DNA from 2 places in the Caballeronia sp. LZ043 genome. Region 2 is predicted to be linked to the other one. Evidence: predicted binding sites of a transcription regulator. Region 2 holds the regulator's gene; the other holds the start of a gene.
The links. Region 2 encodes HrcA, which represses chaperone genes, less so after heat shock. Its sites were predicted from a motif close to TTAGCACTCNNNNNNNNNGAGTGCTAA; they were not measured.
Positions count from the first base shown of each region.

Region 1: the regulator HrcA is predicted to act here: its motif matches at 12,388-12,414, upstream of QCE64_RS10035 (co-chaperone GroES).

Region 1 covers NZ_JARUXT010000001.1:2,212,888-2,227,315, reverse strand. The annotation lists gene xdhB (xanthine dehydrogenase molybdopterin binding subunit) at 1-2,282, shown strand, start outside; gene xdhC (xanthine dehydrogenase accessory protein XdhC) at 2,279-2,785, shown strand; gene QCE64_RS10080 (helix-turn-helix transcriptional regulator) at 2,795-3,052, opposite strand; gene QCE64_RS10075 (cupin domain-containing protein) at 3,062-3,727, opposite strand; gene QCE64_RS10070 (LysR family transcriptional regulator) at 3,822-4,835, opposite strand; gene QCE64_RS10065 (2-hydroxychromene-2-carboxylate isomerase) at 5,086-5,745, opposite strand; gene QCE64_RS10060 (TAXI family TRAP transporter solute-binding subunit) at 5,881-7,404, opposite strand; gene QCE64_RS10055 (BON domain-containing protein) at 8,012-8,368, shown strand; gene QCE64_RS10050 (3-hydroxybutyrate oligomer hydrolase family protein) at 8,626-10,752, shown strand; gene QCE64_RS10045 (DUF2242 domain-containing protein) at 10,736-11,476, opposite strand; gene QCE64_RS10040 (DUF4148 domain-containing protein) at 11,692-12,030, opposite strand; gene QCE64_RS10035 (co-chaperone GroES) at 12,494-12,784, shown strand; gene groL (chaperonin GroEL) at 12,880-14,428, shown strand, end outside.
Region 2 covers NZ_JARUXT010000001.1:378,040-392,467, forward strand. The annotation lists gene glnE (bifunctional [glutamate--ammonia ligase]-adenylyl-L-tyrosine phosphorylase/[glutamate--ammonia-ligase] adenylyltransferase) at 1-2,214, shown strand, start outside; gene recN (DNA repair protein RecN) at 2,257-3,912, opposite strand; gene QCE64_RS01810 (NAD kinase) at 3,947-4,843, opposite strand; gene hrcA (heat-inducible transcriptional repressor HrcA) at 5,102-6,118, shown strand; gene hemH (ferrochelatase) at 6,251-7,318, shown strand; gene QCE64_RS01825 (RNA-binding S4 domain-containing protein) at 7,344-7,751, shown strand; gene QCE64_RS01830 (hypothetical protein) at 7,723-7,884, opposite strand; gene grpE (nucleotide exchange factor GrpE) at 8,273-8,872, shown strand; gene dnaK (molecular chaperone DnaK) at 9,104-11,062, shown strand; gene dnaJ (molecular chaperone DnaJ) at 11,308-12,450, shown strand; gene pabB (aminodeoxychorismate synthase component I) at 12,479-14,287, shown strand; gene dgoD (galactonate dehydratase) at 14,312-14,428, opposite strand, start outside.

The DNA of each region.
Region 1 (14,428 bases), 1.8 Mb from region 2:
CGCGTCCGCATGAGTCGGCGCATCTGCACGTGAGCGGGCGCGCCAGCTACACCGACGACATTCCGATCGTCGCGGGCACGCTGCACGCGGCGCTCGGCACGAGTCCGAAGGCGCACGCGAAGATCGTGTCGATGAACTTCGACGCCGTGCGCGCGACGCCGGGCGTCGTCGCCGTCTTCACCGCCGACGACATTCCCGGCGTCAACGACTGCGGCCCGATCATCCACGACGATCCGGTGCTCGCGCAGGGCATCGTGCAGTTCGTCGGCCAGCCGATGTTCATCGTCGTCGCGACGTCGCACGACACCGCGCGTCTCGCCGCGCGCCGCGCGAAGATCGAGTTCGAGGATCTCGTGCCGGTGCTCACGCCGGCCGACGCGCGCAAGGCCGAGTCCTACGTGCTGAACCCGCTGAAGCTCTCCCGTGGCGACGCCGCCGGCCGCATGGCGCAGGCCGCGCATCACGAGCGCGGCGCGATGAAGCTGGGCGGCCAGGAACAGTTCTATCTGGAAGGCCAGATTGCCTACGCCGTGCCGAAGGACGACGACGGCATGCACGTCTACTGCTCGACGCAGCACCCGACGGAAATGCAGCATCTCGTTGCCCACGTGCTGAAGGTGCATTCGCACAACGTGCTGGTCGAATGCCGGCGCATGGGCGGCGGCTTCGGCGGCAAGGAATCGCAGTCGGGCATTTTCGCGTGCTGCGCGGCGCTGGCCGCGTGGAAGCTGCTGTGCCCGGTGAAGCTGCGCCCGGACCGCGACGACGACATGATGATCACCGGCAAGCGCCATGACTTCATCTATGACTTCGAAGTCGGTTACGACGACGACGGCAAGATCGAAGGCGTGGCCGTCGACATGACGTCGCGCTGCGGCTTTTCCGCCGACCTGTCCGGCCCCGTGATGACGCGCGCCGTCTGCCACTTCGACAACGCCTACTGGCTGTCGGACGTGAAGATCGAAGGCTATTGCGGCAAGACCAACACGCAGTCGAACACCGCGTTCCGCGGCTTCGGCGGGCCGCAGGGCGCGTTCGCGATCGAATACATCATGGACAACGTCGCGCGTGCGGTCGGCCGCGATTCGCTCGACGTGCGCCGCGCGAATTTCTACAGCAAGACGGACAACAACCAGACGCCGTACGGGCAGACGGTCGAAGACAACGTCATCCACGAACTGATCGCCGAGCTGGAAGAGACGAGCGACTATCGCCGCCGCCGCGAAGCCATCGACGCCTTCAACGCCAGCAACACAATCCTGAAGAAGGGCATGGCGCTGACGCCGGTGAAGTTTGGCATCGCGTTCAACGTGACGCACTTCAACCAGGCCGGCGCGCTGGTGCACATCTATACCGACGGCTCCATGCTCGTGAATCACGGCGGCACGGAAATGGGCCAGGGCTTGAACACGAAGGTTGCGCAGGTGGTCGCGCACGAACTGGGCGTGAACTTCGAACGCGTGCGCGTCACGGCGACGGACACGAGCAAGGTGGCCAACACGTCGGCGACGGCGGCTTCCACCGGCACCGACCTCAACGGCAAGGCCGCGCAGGACGCCGCGCGCCAGTTGCGCGAGCGGCTCGCGAAGTTCGCGGCCGATAAGTTCGGCGGCGGCACGGTGACAGCCGAGGAAGTGCGCTTCGCGAACGACCGCGTGATCGTCGGCGGCGATGCGATTCCGTTCGGCGAAGTCGTGCAGAAGGCCTATCTCGCGCGCGTCCAGCTGTGGTCCGACGGCTTCTATGCCACGCCCAAGCTCTACTGGGATCAGGCGACCATGCAGGGGCGTCCGTTCTTCTACTACTCGTACGGCGCGGCGGTATCGGAAGTGGTGATCGACACGCTCACCGGCGAGATGCGCGTGCTGCGCGCGGACGCGCTGCACGACGTAGGCGCGTCGCTCAATCCCGCGCTCGACAAGGGTCAGGTGGAAGGCGCGTTCGTGCAGGGCATGGGCTGGTTGACCACGGAAGAACTGTGGTGGAACGACCAGGGCAAGCTGATGACCCACGCGCCGTCCACCTACAAGATCCCGACCACCAACGACATGCCCGCGGACTTCCGCGTCGAGCTGTTCAACAACCGCAACGTCGAGGACAGCATCCATCGTTCGAAGGCGGTCGGCGAGCCGCCGCTGCTGCTGCCGTTCTCGGTGTTCTTCGCGATCCGCGACGCCGTTTCGGCAGTCGGCGATCACACGGTGAATCCGCCGCTCAACGCGCCCGCGACGGCCGAAGAGATTCTCAAGGCGGTCAACGCGGTCAGGAGCGCACGCTCATGATGCACGTCGTCCTGTTCGGCGCGGGCCATGTCGGTCATGCGCTCGTGAAGGTGCTCGGCACCTTGCCGTGCGTCGTGCAATGGGTGGATGCGCGCGACGAACTGTTCCCCGACGAAGTCCCGGCCAACGTGCAGGTCGAAGCCACCGACCTGCCCGATGCCATCGTCGACGAAGCGCCTGCCGGCGCCTACTTCATCGTGATGACGCACGATCACGCGCTCGATTTCTCGCTCACGCAGCGCATCATGCGGCGCGACGACTTCGCGTATTTCGGGCTGATCGGCTCGAAGACCAAGCGCGTGAAGTTCGAGCGCCGTCTGCTGGAGCGCGGCGTCGCGGCGGACCGGCTGGCGGAGATCACCTGTCCGATCGGCGTGGAAGGCATCGTCGACAAGGCGCCCGGCTCGATCGCGCTGGCAGTCACCGCGCAGCTGCTGCGCGTGCGCGAGATGACCGCGCGCTATGGCGCCGATGCGTGGAAGACCGTCCGCGCAACCGCGTGACGACGACGCTCAAGTAATGCCGTTGGCCTGCCGGAAGCGTCCCGGCGCCACGCCGTAGAGTTCCTTGAAACGCTTGCTGAAGGCGGCCTCTGACTGATAGCCGACATCCGCCGCGACGTCCGCAATGCTTTTGCGGGTCCGTGTCAGCATCGTGCTCGCAAGCTGCATGCGGACGTGGCTCAGCAACGCCAGCGGCGAGCTCTCCGAATGCGCGGAGAAGGCGCGCATGAAGGTGGCGCGCGACATCGCCGCTTCCCTGGCCAGCATCTCCAGTGTTCAGGGCTCGGCGGGGCGCTCCAGCATCGCGATGATCGATGCTCCGAGCCGCCGGTTCGACAGCAGGCCGAGCACGCCCGCGAGCGACGGCTGGCTGGCCAGCCACGCGCGCAGCACCATCGTGAAGAGTGCGGTGGAGAGTGCCGTGACGATCGACGGCGCGCCCAGTTGTGCATCCTCGGCTTCGCGCCGCATGGTCTGCACGAGCGGATCGAGATAGGGCGCGGACGTGCGCGAGAACGACACATGCACGACGTCCGGCAGGACATCGACGAGCAAGGCGCGCGGTGCGTACAGGAAGCGGCCGCACAGCAGGTCGACCGCCGGATCGCGCTCGCTGCAATTGCTCTTCACGATCACTGCGCCGTTGTGGCGCTTCTCCACCTCCCCATGAGCTTCAATACGCAAGGCGCCGGCAGCGCGCGCCTCGATGCTCAGCACGTGCGCGTCGCCGCGCGGCAGGACGAAGATATCGCCGGCGCGCAGTTCGAGCGGCGCGTGACCCGGACGCAGGACCGCGCAGGCCCCGTCCAGCACGACGTGATAAACCGCTTCGCCCGCCGGCGCGGGCGCGTGATCGAGTTCGAGCGGTCCGCTCAGCAGGCAGCGCAGATCGAGCGCGCCGGACAGATTCGCCAGCTGGATCAGTTTGTCGAGAGCATCCATGGGAACGGTCGGGGTCGGACGGAGGGCGGCGATTCGCTTCGGATACTACCGAAAGTCCAGCCGCCGCGCCGCCCGCGCGCTCGCTTCGGCAGTTTTACTTCGCCAGTTCGCCGAGTTCGGCGCTGTCGTCCGTACCGGATGCGTCGGGTGTGTCGGGCGCGCTGAACGCGGTCGCCGCGCCTTTCCTGCCCGTGAGGGAGGCGGACACCGTCGAAATCAGGGTGCGCAGCCACGCGACATCGGTGGGTTGATCGGGTTGCGGCAGCGACAGCTGGTAGCACTTGATGCGCGGAAACGGCACCGGCGATTCGAGCACGGCGAGCGGCAGCATCGACGCATAGTGCTGCGCGAAGCGGCGCGGCGCCGTGAAGATCAGGTCTGACTGCAGCAGCACCTGCGGCACCAGGCCGAAGTAGGGGATCGTCGTGACGATGCGCCGCTCGATGCCCGCCCGCGCCAGTCCGATGTCGATCGGATGCCGCCGGCCGCCGCTGTACGGCGTGGGCGCGAGATGCGCGGCGCGTGCATAGCGGTCGATGGTGAGCGGCTCGCGGGCGAGCGGATGGTTCGCGCGCATCAGGCAGACGAAGACGTCGGAGAACAGGTCGCGGCGTTCGAAGCGCGGCTCGGGCTTGGTCCAGTTCGCGACCATCACGTCGATCTCGCCCTGGTCGAGCATGCGCTCGTGATCGCGCATCGGATTCAGGGACTCGATCTCCAGCCGGGCGTGCGGCGCCGCGTCGCGAAAGGCGGCGACGAGCGTCGGCATGAAGAAGTCGTTCAGGTAGTCGGGGGCGGCGAGGCGGAAGGTGCGGCGCGAACTGGCCGGATCGAAGTCGCCGTGCGGGGTCGCGACGAATTCCACTTCGCGCAGCGCCCGCTGGGCCGGCGCCAGCAGCGACTCGCCGTATTCGGTCGGCACCATGCCCTGCTTGCCGCGCACCAGGATCGGGTCGTTCAGGATCTCGCGCAGGCGGCGCAGCGCCGTGCTGATAGCCGGCTGGGTCTGGTTCAGCCGCTGCGCTGTTTGCGTGACGCTGCGCTCCTGCAACAAGGTGCGCAGCACGCGGATGAGCCAGATATCGAGGGAGTCGGCGGGTTCGTTCATGATCGGGCGATGGGTTCGGTCAGGCCGAGAACGCGCGTCCGTCAGTGTTCGTGTGCGTCCGCGCGCCGCGCGCGACGCTGCCCGGACGTCCGGAAACGCCCAGGTCACCGATATGTCACGCAGCCTGTTCCGAAGTAAACCGCTTATCCCTTTTTGACGCCATAGCGGGAGCGCTATTTATGAGATAGGCGCCGGCGCGGTTCGTCGCGTACGGACGCCTTCCCGGTATTTCGAGCCTCATCCAGTCGCGTCAGGCGAAATCGGCGTCCCGTGGCGCGGTCGGCAAGGCACTGATGCGCTTCACCTCCTTGCCGTCCAGCCAGTTCGGCGACCGCGCGACATACAGCACCATCGGCAGCGTGTCCTCGCCCCAGAAGATCTGCTCGTTGACGAGGAAGGTCGGCACCCCGAACACGCCCATCTGGACCGCCCGGTCATTGTTGTCGCGCAGCTTCGCCTTGATGTCCTCGTCTTCCACGCGCGCCACCGCGTCCGGCATGCCGACGTGCTCGCACAGTCCGCGAAAGCCGTCCCTGGTGGCGGGATCGCGCCCTTCGCGCCAGATGTAGCGGAAGATCTCCCGCACGCAGTTGATCTCGCCGTTCGCCAACACTGCGAGCCGCAGCGCCTTGGCGGGATCGAACGGATGGGCGGGAGGCATCTTGAAGGGAATGCCCAGTTGCTCCGCCCGGAACAGCGCATGGCGGTAGGTGAAGACGCGCTTGGAGGGAATCGTCGCGGCGTGCGGCTGGCCCCAGCGTTCGAGCAGCGTCATCAACTGGACGGGCACGAGTTCGAAGGGCATGTCGGGCCATTTCTCGTGCTGCTCGAGCAGCAGGTACGAAAACGGCGAAATGAAATCGAAGAAAAAGTACGGCTGACTGGAATTGCTCGAAAGCGGGGCACTCATGTTGCCTCTCCCTGATTTTCCCTGGCGGTCCCACGCGGCGGACACCCGGGCTGCGTCTGTTATTCGTCGTGCGCGGCGTCCAGCCCGGTTGGCGAGAGCGGAACGGCGCGCTTTGCAACGTCGCTGCTATCGATATTATGTGCTGCGCGGCCCGGTGTCTGCCTGCGTTGCGATGGCCGGGGAATCGGCCTGCGCCACGTCGCCTTCGGGGCTGCCGTCCTTCGCGTCGCCTGCCCCACTGCCGGGCGCCGCCGCCGGTGCATTCGCCAGCCGCTGCCGCACGAAACCGATGTGCTCGCGCAGCACATAGAACTGATCCGCGAAGGCGAGCGGCATCTTCATCCGGTTCACGGCGGTTTCGATCGCGTCGATACGGTCGAGCAACGCATCCCGCTGCGCGAGGTCGGGACCGTTGATCGCTTCCCGCTCTATCGCAATGAGCGCGCCATACCAGCGGTAGATGCGCGATTTCACCCGCCACCGGTACAGCCCCGGCACCAGCCGCAGGCCTGGAATCAGGACCACGATCAGCGGCACCAGCAGCCACACCGCGCGGTCCGCGAGACTGGCGAGCCAGAACGGCAGCGAGCGGTACAGAAAGCTCTTGCCCGATTTGTAATAACGCTCGGCGTTGTCGCTGATGCGGAATTCGTGGACGAGCGGCGCCGGAAACTCGTTCGCGCGTTGCAAGAGATTCGCGCGGCCATGCACTTCGCGCGCCGCCTCGATCAGCAGATCCGACAAGGCCGGATGCAGGCTGTCGCGCGCGACCAGTTCGGCTGTCGGCGCGATCATGTGCACCGGGCGCGGCGGCAGGTTGCGCGCGAAGTCGAACGCGCCCATCGGCAGCTGGATCTCGGTGAGATAGGGGAAGCGGCGCGCATAGGCGTCGGCCTGGGCGAAATCCATGAAGCGGATGCCGGGCGTGCGCAGGAGCTTGGCCATTGTCGGCGGCTGGGCGGAATCGCCCGCGAGGAAGACGGCGTCGACGCGCCCGGCTTCGAGCGCCTGCGCGGCTTCGTCGCCGGCGAGCGGCAGCAGTTCCGTGTCGCCGCCCGGTTCGATGCCGTTCGCCTTCAGCAGCGTGAGCGCCAGCACGCGCGAGCCGCTGCCCTCCGCGCCGATCGCCAGGCGCTTGCCCTTCAGCTCGGACAGCCGGTTGACGACCGTCGGGCTGCGGTAGAACACCGCGAGCGGCACGTACGACACGCTGCCGAGCGATTCCAGGTTGTCGTGCGTCTCGCCCGGCTTGGTCAGGCCGCCCTGCACGAAGCCGACATCGACCTTCGAATCGGGGGCTTCCAGGCGCGTCAGGTTGTCGAGCGAGCCCTGGGTTTCCAGCACGTTCAGCGTGACGCGGTTGCGCGCGAGAATCGTCTTGTACTTCTGCGCGGCGTTCCAGAACGAACTGCCCTTCGGGCCGGCCGCGAGGGTCAGCGTGTTCGGCGGCGCGGGCTGGATCAGCCGGACGGCCAGGTAGAGCGCGGCGGCGCAGACCAGCAGGATGGGCCCGAAGGTGAGCGCCAGGTCGCGCCAGGAGATCGCCACGAAGCGGGCGACGATTTTCGGCTGCGGCCGCCGCCGCTGGGGCGCGTCCGGTTCGCCGCCCGGTTCGCCGCCCGGATTGCCGCGCGGATCGGGGCCTGTGGATTGAGTCATTTGATGAGTGATCGTGAAACTTCGTGCAAGCGAGCTTACCCGATCGCACCGCGGCTTCCTCTGCGCAGGTTCCGAAAGCACCGGCCTGACGTCGCGGATTGCCGGAAACGGGCGGCGCTTCCTGGCGTGCCCTCATGAACGCCGACTGTGACATCGATGTGTCTTCGCCGCCGCCGATGTTGCTCGCACGGGCCGCGTCGTTAAATGTTTTGCGCTAATGGCCGCGCTGGGCTAAATTGACGATCGCCGCCGCATGTCAGGAGCCTCGCGCGCCGCTGCCCGCAGTTTGGGCCGCAGCGTCAGGTTGAGCCGCGCAACGCAGTATCGCGCCATGTGTCAGGACATATTCGAGCCGACGGGCATGCCACCCGATCAACCGGCCACTAATTGTTTCGTTCGCCAGCCTCTCGCAGCACCGTGAGCCGCATCTGCCGGCTTGCCTCCGCCATGCCCTCAAGCCGTTCAGCGCTTCGGGCGAAGCGCGTGGTCACGGGGCAACCGCTCGATGTCGTAGCCAGCCGCCAGCAAGCGCGGCCCGGATTTGAAGTGCAAAACGAGCGAAGTAGCAAACTGTGCGAAGTCAACAAGCGAAACAAAAGGAGAAACCATGAAAGCAGTTGATCTCTTGAAGGCGCTGGGCGTGGTGCTGTGCGTGACCATTGCCTCGAGCGCCTATGCCCAGTCGAGCGACACGTCGGCTGCGCCGACCAAGGCGCAGAAGTCCGCGGTCAAGAAGGAAGACCGCAAGCTCGGCTACGCGGTGCGCCGCGCGCTGTCCAAGGCGCAAGGCTTCGATGTCTCCAACGTCTTCGTACGCGCCCGCGGCGGCGCGGTGACGCTGACCGGCACGGTGCCGGAAGGCGGCCAGATCGCCCAGGCGGAAGAAGTGGCGAAGGGCGTCCAGGGCGTCACATCGGTGAGCAACAAGATCACCCTCGGCGTCCAGAACGGCGGCGGAGGCTGATCCGGGACGCAGGCGGCAGACTTCGGGCGGCGTCGCACCGCCGCCCGGTCTGACGCCATCGCCATGCAACGGGCTCCGGCTTGATCGCCGGAGCCCGTTGTCGTTTACGCCGGGTGTGTCTCTTCCGGCCCGTCGCGTTGCAGACAGGGAAACTCAGCAGCGACTGTTTTCAGCTTCCGCGTGATACTGACGGATCGAAAGCGAAGCGTAGCGTGTTCTGAAACAAGGCGTGAAGCACAACAATACGGGAGACGAAAATGAAGCGATTCGCACGTTTTCAGTGTTCGGGAACTTGGCCACGCACGGCTGTGATCGCGCTGCTGGCAGCCGCGACGCTCGCTGCCTGCCACGGCGGCGATGACGACAACGGCGGCGGCCCGGCGAACAACAGCGTGCCGAAATTCGTCTCCGGCGCGATCAAGTCACAAACCTACGACGGCCAGTCCGACGATCTGCTGACCGCCGGCCTCGGCAAGACCGGGCTCGCTGCGGCGACCGCGCCTTCGATTGCCAACCCGGCGTCGCCGAGCGCCGCCGACCTGCGGCGCCTCGCCATCTGGTCGAATTACCGCGCGCTCGTCGACATGTCGGCGAACGGCGGCTACGGGCGTTTCTGGGGGCCGAATGTCGACCTGAACGGCAACGACACGCTCGGCGAAGGCAAGATCGCGGGCAAGGAATACCTCGCGTTCGCCGACGACGGCAGCGGCACGCAGAACGTTTCGTTGATGGTCCAGGTGCCGGCGAGCTTCAATCCCGACCAGCCGTGCATCGTGACGGCGACGTCGTCGGGATCGCGCGGCGTGTATGGCGCGATCTCGGCGGCGGGCGAGTGGGGCCTGAAGCGCGGCTGCGCGGTGGCCTATACCGACAAGGGCAGCGGCAACGGCGCGCACGAACTGGCGAGCAACCTCGTCACGCGCATCGACGGCACGCTCGTCAATGCCGATTTCGCCGGCACCAGCGCGATCTTCAAGGCGAATGCAAGCGCGTCCGCCATCGCATCGTTCAACTCGGCCTTCCCGAACCGCTACGCCTACAAGCACGCGCATTCACAGCAGAATCCCGAGAAGGACTGGGGCGCGAATACCCTGCAGGCGATCCAGTTCGCTTACTGGGCGCTCAACGACATGTTCGGGCCACTGAACGGTTCGAACCATCAGGTGCGCTATGGCAAGGGCAGCATCACGACCATCGCCGCATCGGTGAGCAACGGCGGCGGCGCGGCGCTGGCGGCAGCCGAGCAGGATACCGACGGCTGGATCACCGCGGTCGTCGTCGGCGAGCCGCAGATCAATCTGAACCTGCCGTCGCAGGTGTCGGTGCGGCAGGGCGGCCTGCCGGTCGGCTCGTTCGGCCGGCCGCTTGCCGACTACATGACGCTCGCCAACCTGCTGCAGCCGTGCGCCGCGCTTGCCCCCGCCGCGGCCGGCGCGCCGTACCTGACGACGCTGCCGCTCGCCACGACCACGGCGATCCGCACCGCGCGCTGCGCGTCGCTGGCGGCGGGCGGACTGATCTCGGGCGCCACGACGATCGCCCAGGCCAACAGCGCGCTCGACCAGCTGCACCAGGCCGGCTACGAAACTGATTCCGATACCTTGCAGGCGCCGATGTGGGATTCGCAGGCGGTGCCGGCGGTGGCGGTCACGTATGCCGACGCCTACATGAAGGCGAGCGTGCTCGACAACCTGTGCAACTTCAGCTTCGGCACGACCAACGCGGTGAGCGGCGCGGCGGGCGTGGCGCCGCTGGTGTCGCCGATGCTCACGGTCTTCGGCAACGGCAATGGCGTGCCGCCGACCAACGGGATCAACCTGGTCTACAACGTGGGGACGAGCGGCGCGGCGGATCATCGCTTTGCCACGCCCGACGCGAGTTATGCGGGCGCGGCCTGCCTGCGCTCGCTGTGGACCATCGGCAACGCGACGATGGCGGCCAGCGTGAATGCGATCCGCGTGAACGCGAACCTGCGCGGCAAGCCGGCGATCATCGTGCAGGGACGCGCGGATGCGCTGGTGCCGATCAACCATGCCGGTCGGCCGTATCTGGGCGCGAATCGCGTGGCGGAGGGCAACAAGAGCCAGCTGTCGCTGTACGAGATCACCAACGGCCAGCATTTCGACGCATTCCTGAGCGTCGCGGGCTTCGACACGCGCTTCATTCCGGTCCACTACTACAACATTCAGGCGCTGAACCTGATGTGGAATCATCTGAAGAACAACGCGACGCTGCCGCCTTCGCAAGTGGTGCGGACGGTGGCGCGTGGCGGCACGGCGGGCTCGGCGCCCGCGCTCACGACCGCAAACCTGCCGGCGATCGCCGCCGATCCCGGCGCCAATGCGATCAGCGTGTCGGGCGGCGCGGTCAACGTGCCGAACTGACGGGCGCCGCTGCTGCCGACGACGCCTGTGAAGCGCTCGCCGCGACCGCCTCCGAAGTCGGGATGGCGGTGGCGGCGGCGGGCGTCTGCACGACGATCGGCGTGGGCGTGAGGTCCGGCGAGTTCACGATCAGCGAGGGCGCGAGGGGCTTGCTCTTCACCTCGTCGGCGGCGACGGGCGCGCTGCGCGGCACCGTGTTCAGATAGTGGCTCATCAGGTTGAAGAAGCGATCGTAGAACTTGCCGGCGGGCACCGTTTCGCTCGAGATCTTGACCATCGCGTCGCTGTTCGAGCGGATCGGCAGCGACAGCGAACCGAGCACGCTCAGTCCCACGCTCGCCGACGTATCGCTTTTCTTGAGCGCATAGCCGTCCTGGACGGCGTTCACATACGCGATGCTCTGATTCGTCGCGTTTTCCCCCGGCGTGCAGACCACATGAAACGACACCACGACGTGGGTTTCGGCGCTCGGCTGGAAATTCTTGGTGGCGTCGACGGTATCGGGCTGGCCCATGGTCGTCAGGAAACCTTGCGAGAGCAGGGCGCGGCGCGCGGCCTCGCAGGTTTCGTTGACGGTGGCGTCGTAGTTGCGCGCGAACGGGCTCGCGCCGGTGTTGAACAGCTCCTGCTGGTAACTGGGGGTGGTGGCCGAGCGGCCTCCGCAAGCGGTGAGGGCAATCAAACCAAGGAGAACGAGACTTGAGCGCAGCGACGGCATGGACATAAAGCGGCGGATCCGGAGTGTGGGTCAACGGCAGAGACAAATTGTAGTGCCGTCGGATTGGACGATGAAAAAACGCGGTCTGCAACCCTCGTCCGATCCGTGACTGACAGCGTGATGAACCGGCGTGCGCTTGAGGTTCATCGGAAGGCGCAAAACCCGGCGCGGGGCCGGGTTGTCTGCTGCTGGCGCTGCCGCTTATGCTGCGGCCAGCCGGATTACGGACGATTGAAATCGACCGGATTGGCGGCTTCTGGACGCACGACGCGATCCAGGAAGTTCAGCCGATGCGCATGGCCTGCCGCAGAGGCGCCTTCAGCGGCGCCGCCGAAGGCGCTTGCATTGGGCTGGCTGGCGCCGACCCGGGCTTCCGCAGCCTGGATGTCGGCCGGATAGGTGGTTTGATCGCCGACCGGGTTATAGCCGGCGCGCTCGAGCTGGACCAGTTCGGCACGCACCTGGGCACGGGTGACGGGACCGTCTTCGCGGGCCTGGGCAAAACCGGGAGCGGCCAGGACGGCAACGATGGCAAGGGCGGGAACGATGGACTTCAACATGACGACCTCCGAATCTTGATTGGGGAAACGATGCGGCAGTAAGTGGTGGTGCTGCTTGCTGTTGCTTCGTCGGTGAAGGCAGTCTAGTTCGCGGCGATCTAGGTAAAAACCCTGATTCGGATAAATCAGAATTCTTCAATCGACATTAATCGATTCAATCGGGGTCTGAGGTCTCATAGGACACGTGCTGATTTCACGCCTGCAAATGCGGGCCTCCGGTGAACCTTTTCCTCGCGGACCCGGTCAAGACGAATCCGTGCGGTTCTCGCCAACTGGCCGGCAAATTCGAAAAAATTTCACCGCTACGGGATTACCCGCCGTCCCCATCCTTGAAATTGTCAAATCCGGTCCATATAATTGGCACTCACCGCACGCGAGTGCTAACAAGTTTGCCGTTCCGCGGGCATTGCCTTGCAGGACGGGTTTTCCAGCGATTTCAGTCTCAATCAAGAGAGGAGTGTGTATGAACCTTCGTCCTTTGCACGATCGCGTCATCGTCAAGCGTCTGGATCAGGAAACCAAGACCGCATCGGGCATCGTGATCCCGGAAGCCGCGGCAGAAAAGCCGGATCAAGGCGAAGTCCTGGCCATCGGCCCGGGCAAGCGCGATGACAAGGGCGCGCAAATCGCCCTCGACGTGAAGGTCGGTGACCGCGTGCTGTTCGGCAAGTACGCCGGCCAGACCGTCAAGGTGGACGGGCAGGAACTGCTCGTCATGCGCGAAGAAGACATCATGGCCGTCCTGGTCAAGTAAGCATCCTTCCTGCACGTCTGGCTTCGCCCTTTGCAGCAGCCCCTCGGGCGCGCATGGCGAAGCCGGAAAACTGAATCGAATCAAGGAGTCTTGATATGGCAGCTAAAGAAGTTACTTTTGGCGATTCCGCACGCGCCAAGATGGTCGAAGGCGTGAACATCCTGGCCAACGCGGTCAAGGTCACGCTGGGTCCGAAGGGTCGCAATGTCGTGCTCGAGCGTTCGTTCGGCGGCCCGACGGTCACCAAGGACGGTGTCTCGGTCGCGAAGGAAATCGAACTGAAGGACAAGCTCCAGAACATGGGCGCGCAAATGGTCAAGGAAGTGGCTTCCAAGACCAGCGACAACGCCGGCGACGGCACCACGACCGCTACGGTCCTGGCGCAATCCATCGTCCGTGAAGGCATGAAGTACGTTGCCTCGGGCATGAACCCGATGGACCTGAAGCGCGGCATCGACAAGGCCGTTGCTGCCGCCATCGAAGAACTGCGCAAGATCAGCAAGCCTTGCACGACCAACAAGGAAATCGCGCAAGTCGGCTCGATCTCGGCGAACAGCGACACCTCCATCGGTGACCGCATCGCTGAAGCCATGGACAAGGTCGGCAAGGAAGGCGTCATCACCGTCGAAGACGGCAAGTCGCTGGAAGACGAACTCGACGTCGTCGAAGGCATGCAGTTCGACCGCGGCTACCTGTCGCCGTACTTCATCAACAACCCGGACAAGCAAGTCGCCGTCCTCGAAAACCCGTTCGTGCTGCTGCACGACAAGAAGGTTTCGAACATCCGTGACCTGCTGCCGGTGCTGGAACAAGTCGCGAAGGCTGGCCGTCCGCTGCTGATCATCGCTGAAGACGTCGAAGGCGAAGCGCTCGCTACGCTGGTCGTCAACAACATCCGCGGCATCCTGAAGACCGTTGCTGTCAAGGCTCCGGGCTTCGGCGACCGTCGCAAGGCCATGCTGGAAGACATCGCGATCCTGACCGGCGGTCAAGTCGTCGCGGAAGAAACCGGCCTGACGCTCGAAAAGGCAACGCTGGCTGAACTGGGCCAGGCGAAGCGCATCGAAGTGGGCAAGGAAAACACGACGATCATCGACGGCGCTGGCGAAGCCGTGAACATCGAAGCGCGCGTGAAGCAAGTGCGCAAGCAGATCGAAGAAGCGACGTCGGACTACGACCGTGAAAAGCTGCAAGAGCGCGTGGCCAAGCTGGCCGGCGGTGTTGCAGTGATCAAGGTCGGCGCTGCGACCGAAGTCGAAATGAAGGAAAAGAAGGCACGTGTTGAAGACGCACTGCACGCAACCCGTGCAGCTGTGGAAGAAGGCATCGTGGCGGGCGGCGGTGTGGCGCTGATTCGTGCACGTCGTGCGATCGACGGCCTGAAGGGTGCGAACGCCGACCAGGACGCCGGTATCAAGATCGTTCTGCGTGCAATGGAAGAACCGCTGCGCCAGATCGTGACGAACGGCGGCGAAGAAGCGTCGGTCGTGGTGGCAGCGGTTGCTCAAGGTTCGGGCAACTACGGCTACAACGCTGCAACGGGCGAGTACGGCGACCTGGTTGAAGCCGGTGTCGTGGACCCGACGAAGGTCACGCGTACGGCGCTGCAAAACGCGGCATCGGTGGCAGGCCTGCTGCTGACGA
Region 2 (14,428 bases):
GCGGACGGCTATGTGTTCCGCGTGGACATGCGGCTGCGTCCCAACGGCGACTCCGGACCGCTCGTGTGCAGCCTCGGCATGCTCGAGGAATATTTCTACGTGCAGGGCCGCGAATGGGAACGCTATGCGTGGATCAAGGGGCGGCTCGTCTCGGAGACGCAGAGCGAATCGGGACAGCGCCTCGTCAGGCAGCTCGAAGCCATCGCGACGCCGTTCATCTATCGCCGCTATCTCGACTACGGCGTGATCGCGGCGATCCGCGCGCTGCATCAGCAGATCCGTCAGGAAGCGCGGCGCCGCGCCTCGATGCGTCCCGACAAGGCCGACGACATCAAGCTCGGGCGTGGCGGCATTCGCGAGATCGAGTTCAGTGCGCAGGTGTTCCAGTTGATTCGCGGCGGGCAGGCAGCGGATTTCCGCATTCGTCCGACGCTGGCCGTGCTCGAACGCGCCGAGGCGCACGGCCTGCTTGCGCCGGCCGTGTGTGAGGCGCTGTCGGATGCGTATCTGTTTCTGCGCACGGTCGAGCATCGGCTGCAGTATCGCAACGATGCGCAGACGCACGCGATGCCCGTCGACGATGACGAACGCGCGCGCCTCGCGGCTTCGCTCGGCTTTGCGGACTACGCGGCGTTGATGGACAAGCTCGACGCGCATCGCGAGTTCGTCGAACAGCAGTTCGACGCGATCTTCGCCGACAAGGTGAGCGGCGAGGGCGGCTGCGGCGTGTCGGACGATTCGGCGGCGTCTTGGATCTGGAGCAGCGCGCTCGCCGACGATTCCGCGCAGGAAGAACTGGGTGCGCGGCTCGTCGAACTTGGCTTCGCGGATCCGGCGCCCGTGCTGTCGCGCCTGACCGCCGTATGGAATTCGACGCGCTACGCCAGCCTGCCGCCGCAGAGCCGCGAGCGTTTCGACATCGTCGCGCAGCGGGCGCTCGAAGCCGTGCAGTCGATCGATGCAACCCGTCGCGCCGATACCATCGCGCGCCTGTTCGACCTGCTCGAAGGCATCGGGCGGCGCGGCGCCTATCTGGCGCTGCTGACCGAGTATCCGGCGGCGCTGGAGCGCGTGCTGTCGGTGCTGTCGGGCTCGCGCTGGGCGGCGGGCTATCTGATCCGCCATCCGCAACTGCTCGATGAACTGCTCGACGACGAGGCCATCGCGAGCCCGTTCGACTGGACGCAGTTCAAGCGCTCGCTGACGGCCCGGCTGCAGGCCGCCGAGGACGCCGAGCATCAGATGGATCTGCTGCGCCACGCGCATCAGGCCGAAGTGTTCCGGATCCTGCTGATCGACCTCGCGGGGCGTCTGACGGTGGAGCACGTGAGCGACCGTCTGTCCGAGCTTGCCGACGCCGTGCTCGACGTCACCGTGCAGACCGTCTGGCAGCAGTTCCCGAAGCGGCATCGCGAGACGCCGCTGTTCTCGGTCATCGCCTACGGCAAGCTCGGCGGCAAGGAACTGGGCTATGCGTCGGACCTGGATCTCATCTTCCTGTATGACGATCCGCATGACGCCGCGTCCGAGATCTACGCGATGTTCACGCGCCGCCTGATCACCTGGCTCACGTCGGCGACCGGCGCGGGCACGCTGTTCGATGTCGATCTGCGGCTGCGTCCGAACGGCGAATCCGGGCTGCTCGTGACCGATCTGGACACCTTCCGCCGCTATCAGATCCGCGAGGGCGACGCCGCCAACACGGCGTGGGTATGGGAGCATCAGGCGCTGTCGCGCGCGCGTTTCAGCGCGGGCGATGCGGGCATCGGCGCGCAGTTCGAGGCGATCCGTGCGGACGTGATGGTGACGGAGCGCGATGCGGCGGCGCTGGCGCGCGAGATTGCGTCGATGCGTCAGCGCGTCGCCGACGGACATCCGAACCGAAGCGCACTGTTCGACCTGAAGCACGATCGCGGCGGCATGGTGGATATCGAGTTCGTCGTGCAGTACTGGGTGTTGCTGCATGCGCGCGAGCATCGCGAGTTCGTGCGCAACGCGGGGAACATCTCGCTGCTCAGGATTGCCGCGCAGAGCGGCCTGATTTCAGCCGATGAAGCGGACACGATCGGCGCCATCTACCGGCACTATCGCAAGCTGCAGCACCGGATGCGGCTCGACGGCATGGAAAAGGCGCGCGTGGCGCCGGACGAAGTGCAGGGCGAGCGCGAGGCGGTGACGGCGTTATGGAAGCGGGTGTTTGCCGTGGCTTCCTGAGTCAAGGTTCTGAAGGCGCGGCTCCGGAGCCGCGCCGTTCGCTCAGGCTGCGAGCATTTCCTTGGCGTGCTTGCGGGTGGTCGCGGTGATCTCCAGGCCGCCGAGCATGCGCGCCACTTCCTCGATGCGCTTCGGCTTGTCCAGCGGCGTGACCGTGCTGACAGTGCCGCCGGCGTCGTCGGAGGCCTTGGCCACCTGGAAATGCTGGTCGCCGCGTGCCGCGACTTGCGGCAAATGCGTGACGCACAGCACCTGACGATGCTGTCCGAGCTGATGCAGCAGACGCCCGACCACTTCCGCCACGCCGCCGCCGATGCCGGTGTCCACTTCGTCGAAGATCAGCGTGGGCGTCGGGCTCGCCGTGCTGGCGATGACGGCCAGCGCGAGGCTGATACGCGCCAGTTCGCCGCCGGACGCGACCTTTGCGAGCGGCCTGAGCGCGACGCCCGCATGACCCGCGACGCGAAACTCGATCTGCTCCAGACCGTTGGCGCCGCCTTCCGCGAGCGGAACAAGCGTGACGTCGAAGCTGCCGCCTGCCATCGACAGTTCCTGCATGCCTTCGGTGACCGCCTTCGACAGGTTCTTCGCCGCCTTTCCGCGCGCCTTCGACAAGCCCTTCGCCTGTTCGAGATAGACGCCGCGTGCCTTTTCGGCAGCGGCGGCGAGCGCGTCGAGATCGCCTGCGGCGTCGAGTTCGGCCAGCTGGCGGCGGCGTGCCTCGTGCTCTTCAGGCAGGTTCTCCGGCTGAAGACGGAACTTGCGTGCGGTGGAGTGCAGCTGATCCATGCGCCGGTCCACTTGCGCCAGCCGCTCGGGATCGAGTTCGAGTCGCTGCGCGTAGTGCGACAGGGAATACGCCGCTTCCTGCAACTGGATCTCGGCCGGTTCGAGCGACGCGAGCACGTCGTTCAATGCCGGATCGATATCCGCGAGGCCGCGCAGCTTCGACGTGATGGCGCCGAGCTGCGAGATCATCGCCTCGTCGGACTCGGACAGCGCGCCGAGCGCGCCCTGCACGCCGTCGATGAGACTCGCAGAATGCGACAGCCGATGCTGCTCCGCGCTCACTTCCTCCCATTCGCCCGGCTGCGGCGCGAGCTTGTCGAATTCACTCAACTGCCATGCGAGGCGTTCGCGTTCCAGTTGCAGCTCGCGATCGCGGCTCTGCGCGCTTTCCAGCGCCTGCTGGGCGTCGCGCCAGGCGCGCCACGCGCGATTCACCGCGCCGGCGGTGTCCAGCAACTGCGCGTGGGTGTCGAAGAGTTCGCGCTGCGCGTCGGGACGCATCAGCAATTGATGCGCGTGCTGGCCATGGATATCGACCAGCATCTCGCCCACTTCGCGCAGCTGCGCGAGCGTCGCCGGCGTGCCGTTGATGAACGCGCGCGAGCGGCCGTTCGAGTCGATCACCCGTCGCAACATCACGGTGTCGGCGCCTGCTTCGCCAAGCGCGTGCTCCTCCAGCCAGGCCAAGACCAGCGCATGCGTGGAGAATTCGGCGGTGATGTCGGCGCGCGGCTGGCCGGTGCGCACGACGCCCGCGTCGCCGCGCGCGCCGAGCGTGAGCGCGAGGGCGTCGATCAGGATGGATTTGCCGGCGCCGGTTTCGCCCGAAAAGACCGTGAAGCCGGAGTCGAACTCGATGTCGAGCGCGGCGACGATGACGAAGTCTCGAATGGAGAGGTGTCGGAGCATGGATGCTTCGCGGAAGAGGGTCTGGCGAATCGGATCAGAGAGTGGAGGTGTCCTGCGACGGATGCTCGTTCCAGTGCAGCTTCTTGCGCAGCGTCGCGTAGGTGCTGTAGCCGACCGGATGCAGCACCGGCACCGTATGCTTCGAGCGGCGGACCTCGATGGCGTCGTTGAGCTCGACGGCGGTGAAGGACTGCATGTCGAAATTCACGTTCACGTCCCGGCCGCCGATGATCTGGATGGTGACCTTGGAGTCGTCGGGCAGCACGATCGGACGATTCGACAGCGAGTGCGGCGCGATCGGCACGAGCACGAAGCCTTGCAGCTGCGGATGCAGGATCGGCCCCGCCGACGACAGCGCGTAGGCGGTCGAGCCGGTGGGCGTGGCGACGATCAGGCCGTCCGAACGCTGGTTGTACATGAAGTGCCCGTCCACCGAGACGCGCAATTCGGCCATGCCGGAGAAGCCGCTGCGATTCACCACGACGTCATTGAAGGCGAGCGCGTGATAGATGGGTTTCTCGTTGCGTACGATGCGCGCTTCGAGCAGGGTGCGTTCCTCGCGCTCGAACTGCCCGGCCAGCATTTGCGGGATGATCTCGCTCATTTCCTTGAGCGGAATGTCCGTGATGAAGCCGAGGCGTCCGTGATTCACGCCGATGAGCGGCGTCCTGTACGGCGCGAGCTGCCGGCCGATGCCAAGCATGGTGCCGTCGCCGCCGAGCACGATGGCGACGTCCGCGCGGGCGCCCATCTCGGCGATGGAGAGCGCCGGGAATTCCGTCACGCCGACCTCCTTCGCGGTGCCCGCCTCGAACACGACCTCGAAGCCTTGCTGCGCGAGGACATCGGCGAGCGCTCGCAGCGGCGGCTCGATGCCTGGCGTATTGGGGCGCCCGACGAGGGCGACCGTCTTGAATTGACCGATTTCCATGCCGGCATTACACCATAGTCAGTGAGCGAAAAGAACCGTGGGTCCCGCGCCGCAAGCGCTCGCACACGTCGGGGCGAAACGCGCGCCGGCATGCCCATTGTTTCTCGCTAGAATGGAGCGGACGTTGAACGCGATGCGGCGCGCTGCAACGCGAGGCAACGTGACGCAGCGTGAGAATCGTGGAACGCCAGACCCACCCCAACTCTACCCATGAGCCGCGGCGCGCCGCCACCTGCCCCATTGAGCTAAAATCCGGCCATGCTAGACCCACGTGCACAAACCCTCCTCAAGACGCTGATCGAGCGCTACATCGCCGAAGGTCAGCCGGTCGGTTCGCGCACGTTATCACGGCACTCCGGCCTGGAGCTGAGCCCCGCAACAATCCGCAATGTGATGTCCGACCTCGAGGACCTGGGCCTCGTGGCGAGTCCGCATACCTCGGCGGGACGCATTCCGACACCGCGCGGCTACCGCCTGTTCGTCGACACGATGCTGACTGTGGAAGCGCCGCAAGACGAAGCGATGACAACCGCGGTGAAGACCCGCTTGCAGGGCGAGGAACCGCAGAAGATCGTCGCGGCCGCGGCGAGCGTGCTGTCCAGCCTGTCTTCGTTCGCGGGTGTCGTACTGACGCCGCGCCGCAGCCACATGTTCAAGCAGATCGAGTTCATGCGGCTGTCGGACAAACGCATTCTGCTCATCATCGTCACGCCTGAGGGCGACGTGCAGAATCGCATGATGGCGACCCAGCGCGATTACTCGCCGTCCCAGCTCACGGAAGCCTCCAACTACATCAACGCGCATTTCGCGGGCCTGTCCTTCGACGAGGTGCGCCGCCGCCTGCGCGAGGAAATCGACCAGCTGCGCGGCGACATGACCACGCTGATGCAGGCCGCCGTGGTGGCGACCACCACCGAGACGGACCCGATGGACACCGTGCTCATTTCCGGCGAGCGCAACCTGCTGGAAGTGGCCGACCTCTCCTCCGACATGGCGCGGCTGCGCAAGCTCTTCGACCTGTTCGACCAGAAGACCTCGCTGCTGCAACTGCTCGATGTGTCCAGCCACGCGCAGGGCGTGCAGATCTTCATTGGCGGCGAGTCGAACCTGGTGCCCATCGAGGAAATGAGCGTGGTTACCGCGCCGTACGAAGTGAACGGGAAGATCGTGGGCACGCTCGGCGTGATTGGCCCGACGCGCATGGCCTACAACCGTGTGATTCCGATCGTGGATATCACCGCGCGGCTGCTCTCGATGTCGCTCAGTCATCAGTGACGTCCTCGTTGCGCTCATCTTGACGGGTGTCGACGGGCGGCGCTACTCGGCCATTCGGCCGATGATGCGGCCGAAAGCGCGCCGCTATAATGGTCCTCACCTTTCAGCCACCGCCTCCGGCCCGCCTGCCCTATGCGTTTCGACCTCGAGTTGCCCTCGCAGCCCAGCGCTTCTCATCGCGTCGCGGTGCTGCTGATCAATCTCGGCACGCCGGACGCGCCCACGCCGCGGGCCGTGCGCAAGTATCTGGCGCAGTTCCTGTCGGACCCGCGCGTGGTGGAGATTCCGTCGCTGGTCTGGCAATTCATCCTGCGGCTATTGATCCTGCCGCTGCGCGGGCGCGCCTCGGCCCGCAAATATGCGCAGGTGTGGATGCCGGAAGGTTCGCCACTGCGGGTGCATACCGAGAAGCAGGTGGAAGGATTGCGGCGGCTGTTCGCGGCGAACGACTATCGCGTGATCGTGGACTATGCCATGCGCTACGGCACACCCGGCATCGGCGCCATGCTGAATCAGCTCAAGCTCGAAGGCGCGGAGCGCATCCTGCTGCTGCCCATGTATCCGCAGTATTCGTCCTCCACCACGGCCACCGCCTTCGACGACGCCTTTACCGCCCTGAAGCGCGTGCGCAATCAGCCCGAGATCCGCACGGTGCGCCATTACGCGGATCATCCCGCGTATATCGCCGCGCTCGCCGAGCAGGTGCGCGACTACTGGCGGCATCACGGCGCGCCGGATTTCGCGGCCGGCGACAAACTGGTGCTGAGCTTCCACGGCGTGCCCAAGCGCACCATGGATCTCGGCGATCCGTATCACGACCAGTGCCAGCAGACCGGCTCGCTGCTCACCGCCGCGCTTGGGCTCACGCCGGTCGAGTGCCGCGTGACCTTCCAGTCGCGCTTCGGCCGCGCGGAGTGGCTGCAGCCCTACACCGCGCCCACGCTCGCGGAACTGGGCGCGGGCGGCGTGACGCGCGTCGACGTGTTTTGCCCCGGTTTCACGGCGGATTGTCTGGAGACCATCGAGGAAATCGGCATCGAGGTGCGCGACGAGTTCCTGAAGGCCGGCGGCAAGCACTTTCACCGGATTCCCTGCCTGAACGCGTCGCCTGCGTGGATCAAGGGCATCGGCGAAATCGCGGCGCAGCATCTGCAAGGGTGGCCCGTGCAGGCGCCGCAGCCGCTCAGCGCGGTCGCGTGAATCCGGCTTCAACCAGCATGCAGCGATGAACTACAAGATTTCGACGGATCGCGGCGGGCGCCTGCGCATCGACAAATGGCTGTGGGCGGCGCGCTTCTTCAAGACGCGTTCGCTCGCGAGCGACGCGGTGGAGAAGGGCCGCGTGAAGATCGGCGGCGCGGGCGTGAAGCCTTCGAAGGAAGTGCGCGTGGGCGATCTCGTCGAGATCGATATCGAGCGCATTGTCTGGCGGGTCGAGGTGCTGGGCGTGTGCGACGTGCGCGGGCCGGCCAGCGTGGCGCAGACGCTCTATGCCGAGACGGAGGACGGACGCGCGCAACGCATGGCCGAAGCCGAACGGCGCCGGACCTTCCGCGAGCCGGCCGCGCAGCTGCAGGGCAGGCCGACGAAGCGCGACCGGCGCGTCATCGACAAACTTTCTGGTTCGGATTGAAGTAGCGTTCCATGGTGGCGTGAACGCCGCCGTATTCGGTGGTGCGGTCGGTGACCGCGCCTGACATGCAGATGGTGGTGGTGCCCGCGACGAGTACCAGGGCGACCACCGCGATAGCAAAGGTCAGTTTCATGGTACCCCCGGTAATGGGTTTCCCCGGCCACGAGGCGCATGCAGGTGCATGCGGGCGCTACGGGGCAGGGTCAGGAAACGGGCAAAGGCTGAAGCGGGTTTGAAGCATTCGGAGGATTAGGGTTAACGTGCGTCCTGCGGGTGCTTCTCTGGAGTGTAGGAGACCGGGGGCTTTCCCTCAATCTCATTCTGCGCGGTGCGGCAAAACGCGCGTTACCGCTCGTTTCAGGCGTCAGCGCTTCGTCTGCACGCTGAAAATCGTCCGAAAAGTTCGCCGTCACGGCTTGAAAATGTCCGTGATGCCCCAACTTCCGCAGCTAGTGCGGAAAACAGCGCCAATGCCCTGTTTTCTCATCCGATTCAACTCACAGCAATACACATTCAGCGACATGGAAAACACGCAAGAGAATTCAGCGAGCCAGAACCCCACGCCCGCCGACGAAACCGCGCGCCAGGCCGCCGATGCCACTCCTGGCCAGGCCGCAGCCGAAACGGCGCAGTCCGCGCAGCCCAACGCAGCGTCTGCCGCGCCGGACGCGGCCGATGCCGCGCTCGCCGAGGCGCAGGCCACCATCGTCGCGCTGAAAGAAGACTTTCTGCGCGCGAAGGCAGAGACGGAAAACGTCCGCCGCCGCAGCCAGGAAGATGTGTCGAAGGCGCATAAATTCGCGATCGAAAGCTTCGCGGAGAACCTGCTCCCGGTGCTGGACAGCCTGGAAGCCGCGCTGGCCGACCAGTCGAGCGACCTCGCCAAGGTGCGCGAGGGCGTCGAACTGACGCTCAAGCAGCTCACGGGCGCCCTCGAAAAGGGCCGTGTCGTGGCGTTGAACCCAGTGGGCGAGAAGTTCGATCCGCATCGTCATCAGGCCATTTCGATGGTGCCCGCCGAGCAGGATGCCAACACGGTCGTTTCGGTGCTGCAGAAAGGCTACGTCATTGCCGACCGCGTGTTGCGTCCGGCGCTCGTGACTGTCGCAGCTCCGAAGTAAGGCGCTCGAGCGAACCAGCCGGTGCGTAGCCGGCCGCTTCGCAAAAAAACTATAGACCGCATCGGTTTCAGGGTCTTGAAATCGAAACTGGCGCACTTATCTTGCGTACAGGTATGAATTTTGGGTGTTCGGCCCGGTAAATCGGCGAATGAGTCGGCGGATCCGCCGGCATCGGGCGATCCAACTCGCCGCCGCAACGCCACTGCGATCAAAGCTAGGAGAGGATAAAAAATGGGCAAAATCATCGGTATCGACCTCGGCACCACGAATTCGTGCGTGGCGCTGATGGAAGGCAATCAGGTCAAGGTCATCGAGAACTCGGAAGGCGCGCGCACCACGCCGTCGATCATCGCGTATCTCGACGACAACGAAATTCTCGTCGGCGCGCCGGCGAAGCGTCAGTCGGTCACCAACCCGCGCAACACGCTGTACGCGGTCAAGCGCCTGATCGGACGCCGTTTCGAAGAGAAGGAAGTGCAGAAGGACATCAACCTGATGCCCTACAAGATTGTCAAGCACGACAACGGCGACGCATGGGTCGAGGCGCACGGCAAGAACCTCGCGCCGTCGCAGGTGTCCGCGGAAGTGCTGCGCAAGATGAAGAAGACCGCTGAAGACTACCTCGGCGAGCCGGTGACGGAAGCCGTCATCACGGTTCCGGCGTACTTCAACGACAGCCAGCGTCAGGCTACCAAGGACGCGGGCCGCATCGCCGGCCTGGAAGTCAAGCGCATCATCAACGAACCGACGGCAGCCGCGCTCGCCTTCGGTCTCGACAAGGCCGAAAAGGGCGACCGCAAGATCGCCGTGTTCGACCTGGGCGGCGGCACGTTCGACATCTCGATCATCGAAATCGCGGACGTGGATGGCGAGAAGCAGTTCGAAGTGCTCTCCACCAACGGCGACACGTTCCTCGGCGGTGAAGACTTCGACCAGCGCATCATCGACTACATCATCGGCGAGTTCAAGAAAGAGCAGGGCGTCGACCTCTCGAAGGACGTGCTCGCGCTGCAGCGCCTGAAGGAAGCGGCTGAAAAGGCCAAGATCGAACTGTCGTCCACGGCGCAGACCGACATCAATCTGCCGTACATCACGGCAGACGCGTCGGGTCCGAAGCACTTGAACCTCAAGTTCACCCGCGCGAAGCTCGAAGCGCTCGTCGAAGAGCTGATCGAGCGCACGATTGAACCGTGCCGCATCGCCATCAAGGATGCGGGCGTGAAGGTCGGCGAAATCGACGACGTGATCCTGGTCGGCGGCATGACGCGCATGCCGAAGGTGCAGGAAAAGGTGAAGGAGTTCTTCGGCAAGGATCCGCGCCGTGACGTGAACCCGGATGAAGCCGTGGCGGTTGGCGCTGCGATTCAAGGCCAGGTGCTGTCGGGCGACCGCAAGGACGTGCTGCTGCTCGACGTCACGCCGCTTTCGCTGGGCATCGAAACGCTCGGCGGCGTCATGACGAAGATGATCAACAAGAACACCACGATCCCGACGAAGCACGCGCAAGTGTATTCGACGGCGGATGACAACCAGGGCGCCGTGACCATCAAGGTGTTCCAGGGCGAGCGTGAAATGGCCGCGGGCAACAAGCTGCTCGGCGAATTCAATCTTGAAGGCATCCCGCCGGCGCCGCGCGGCACGCCGCAGATCGAAGTGACCTTCGACATCGACGCAAACGGCATCTTGCACGTCGGTGCGAAGGACAAGGCAACCGGCAAGGAAAACAAGATCACCATCAAGGCGAACTCGGGCTTGACGGACGCCGAAATCGACAAGATGGTGAAGGACGCCGAAGCCAACGCCGACGAAGACCGCAAGCTGCGTGAACTTGCCGACGTTCGCAACCAGGGCGACGCGCTGGTCCACAGCACGAAGAAGGCCGTTGCCGAATACGGCGACAAGGTGGACGCGTCGGAGAAGGAAAAGATCGAAGCCGCGTTGAAGGACCTTGAAGATGCGCTGAAGGACAGCGCAAGCGACAAGGCCGCGCTCGAGGCGAAGGTCGAGGCGCTGGCTACGGCATCGCAGAAGCTCGGCGAAAAGATGTACGCCGACATGCAGGCGCAGCAAGGCGCCGCAGGTGCGGCAGCGGGAGCGGCGGGTGCAGCGGGCGCGTCGGCGGAGGCTGGCGCGAGCCAGCAGCACGATGACGTCGTCGACGCCGACTTCAAGGAAGTCAAGAAGGACTAAGCCGCAAGGGCGCGTGGATGGCAACGTCCCGCGCCCGCGTCGGTTTGACCGGGACGCGGGACGCGTCTGACGTGTAACGCGCCTGGCGGGCCTTGCGGCTCCCCGGGCACGTTGTTTTTTCAGCGTGTCATGCTCGAGGCCTCATTCGGCGCGTTCGGGCACGGCGCGAAAGTTTCAAAGCGCGGGCCTGGCGGTCCGGGCATCTGACAGGAACTGCCGCTTCAGCGCGGCGGCATTGAACCGATATGGCGAAACGGGATTACTACGAGGTTCTGGGCGTCGCGAAAAACGCGAGCGACGACGAGATCAAGAAGGCATATCGCAAGCTCGCGATGAAGTATCACCCTGACCGCAATCCGGACAACAAGAAGTCGGAAGAGAGTTTCAAGGAGGTCAAAGAGGCCTACGAAATGCTCTCCGACCAGCAGAAGCGCGCCGCCTATGACCAGTACGGCCATGCGGGCGTGGACCCGAACATGGCGGGCGCGGGTGCGCAAGGTTTCGGCGGTTTCGCGGACGCCTTCGGCGACATCTTCGGCGACATCTTCGGTCAGGCCGCGGGCGGCGGCGCAGGCGGCGCCCGTGGGCGCGGCGGACCACAGGTGTATCGCGGCGCGGACTTGCGCTACAGCATGGAAATCACGCTGGAACAGGCGGCGCACGGCTACGACACGCAGATCCGCGTGCCGAGCTGGGCGAACTGCAACGTCTGCCACGGCTCGGGCGCGAAGCCGGGCACCAAGCCCGAAACCTGCCCGACCTGTCATGGCCAGGGCCAGGTGCGCATGTCGCAAGGCTTTTTCAGCATCCAGCAGACGTGCCCGAAGTGCCACGGCACCGGCACGTACGTTCCCGAGCCGTGCACGAACTGTCACGGCCAGGGCAAGGTGAAGGAAACCAAGACGCTGGAAGTGAAGATTCCGGCGGGCATCGACGACGGCATGCGCATCCGTTCGGCGGGCAACGGCGAGCCGGGCATCAACGGCGGGCCGAGCGGCGACCTGTATGTGGAAATCCATATCAAGCAGCACTCGGTGTTCGAGCGCGACGGCGACGACCTCCATTGCCAGATGCCCATTCCGTTCACCACGGCGGCATTGGGCGGCGAGATCGAAGTGCCGACGCTTGCGGGACGCGCCAGCTTCACGGTGCCGGAAGGCACGCAGTCGGGCAAGACGTTCCGTCTGCGCGGCAAGGGCATCAAGGGTTTGCGTTCGAGCATCGCGGGCGATCTCTACGTGCACGTGCAGGTGGAAACGCCGGTCAAGCTCACCGACCAGCAGCGCGATCTGCTGCGGCAGTTCGAGAAGTCGCTGGTGGAAGGCGGCGCGCGGCATAGTCCGCAAAGCAAGAGCTGGTTCGACCGCGTGAAGAGCTTCTTTGACTGATGCGATCGACGGACGCGCGAGCACTGTCATGAAGACTGAGGAGCGCAGCGCGGTATTCGCGCTGCTCGATGATCACGACTCGACCGCCCAACGGCGGTCGAGCCGTTTATACACGAATCTGGCGCACGAACGCACGTGTGTGGACCCGGATGCGCTTGACACGGTGTGCGGCGAAATCGAACGGGATCTGCAAGCGGGACTGCATGCGGTGGTCGTTGCGGATTACGAGTTCGGTCGCGATCTGCAATTGAAATGCAGCGAGCGCCGCGAAGGTGGCGGAGATCACGCCTTGCGGGTGTTGATGTTCCGCGCCTGCCAGCCTCTTTCGCGCGATGAAGCGAGCGCGTGGCTCGCGTCGCAGGACACCGGGAGCGCGCAGCCTTCGGTGGCGGGTGTCGCGGACATCGAGCCGAGCGTCACGCGCGCCGAGTTCGATACCGCCGTCGCCGCCGTGCAGCAGGCGTTGCGGGAAGGCGAGTCCTACCAGATCAACTACACGTTTCGCCTGAATTTCGACGTGTTCGGCTCGCCGCTCGCGCTATACCGGCGTCTGCGGGAGCGCCAGGCCGTGCACTACGGCGCGTTGATCGCGCTGCCGGACGGCAGATCGGTGCTGTCGTGTTCGCCGGAATTGTTCTTCGAGAAACAGGGTGACCAGCTGCGCACGCGGCCGATGAAAGGCACCGCGCCGCGCGACACCCCTCCGGAAGCGCTCAGCAGCGACCCGAAGAACCGTGCCGAAAACGTGATGATCGTCGACTTGCTGCGCAACGACATGTCGCGCGTCGCGGTCACGGGTTCGGTGCACGTGCCGGCGCTGTTTTCCGTCGAGCCCTACGGGGCCCTGTGGCAGATGACCTCGACCATCGAGGCCTGCGCGATCCCCGGCACGACCTTCGCCGACCTGATACGTGCGCTGTTCCCGTGCGGCTCGATCACCGGCGCGCCGAAGTATCGGACGATGCAGTTGATCGACGAGATCGAGACGTCGCCGCGCGGCCTCTACACCGGCGCGATCGGCTGGCTCGATGCGAACGGCGACTGCCGTCTGTCGGTCGCGATCCGTACGCTCGTCGTCGATGCCGCGCAGCGGCGCGGCCAACTGGGCATCGGCGCGGGCATCGTGCTCGACAGCGTCGCCGCCGACGAACACCGGGAGTGTTTGTTGAAAGCCCACTTCCTGACCGGCGCCGATCCGGGTTTCGAACTCTTCGAAACCACGTATGCGACGCGCGCCGAAGGCATACGCCACTACGCCCGGCACATCGCGCGCTTGAAACGCAGTGCGGCCAGCCTGGGCTTCCCGTTCGATCAGGCCGCGCTGACCGCGCACGTCGCGCAGTACTGCGCCGGCTTCGATGAGGACACGCCGTATCGCTTGCGGATCGCACTCGACAAGAGCGGGCAGTTCGCGCTTACGAGCGCGCCGCTCGGCAGTCTTCCTGAACCCGGCGTCGCCGTGCTGCTCGCGTCGGAGCGTGGCTTTGCGCCGCGCGCATCGGCTGATCCGCTGTTGCGCCACAAGACCACGCACCGGGCCGACTACGACCGCGCGTGGAAGGCCGCCGAAGCGGAAGGTGCGTTCGACATGCTGTTCTGCAACGAACGCGGCGAGCTGACCGAAGGCGGCCGGACCAGCGTATTCGCGCGTTTCGATGGCGAGTGGTGGACGCCGCCCATCCATGCGGGCGTACTGCCGGGCGTGATGCGCGCGGTGTTGATGGAAGAACTTGGCGCGGCTGAACGCACGCTGAAGCCGGCGGACCTGGACCGCGCCGAAGCCTTGCTCGTAAGTAACGCGCTGCGCGGCGCGTTAGAGGCGACGCTGAAACACTGACGCCGCCCCGTCACACCAGGGAGATCACCACTCGGCCACGCTGCCATCCGCATGACGCCACACCGGGTTGCGCCAGCGATGGCCAACCTTCGCCATCTCGCGCACCTTCTCCTCGTTCACTTCGATCCCGAGGCCCGGTCC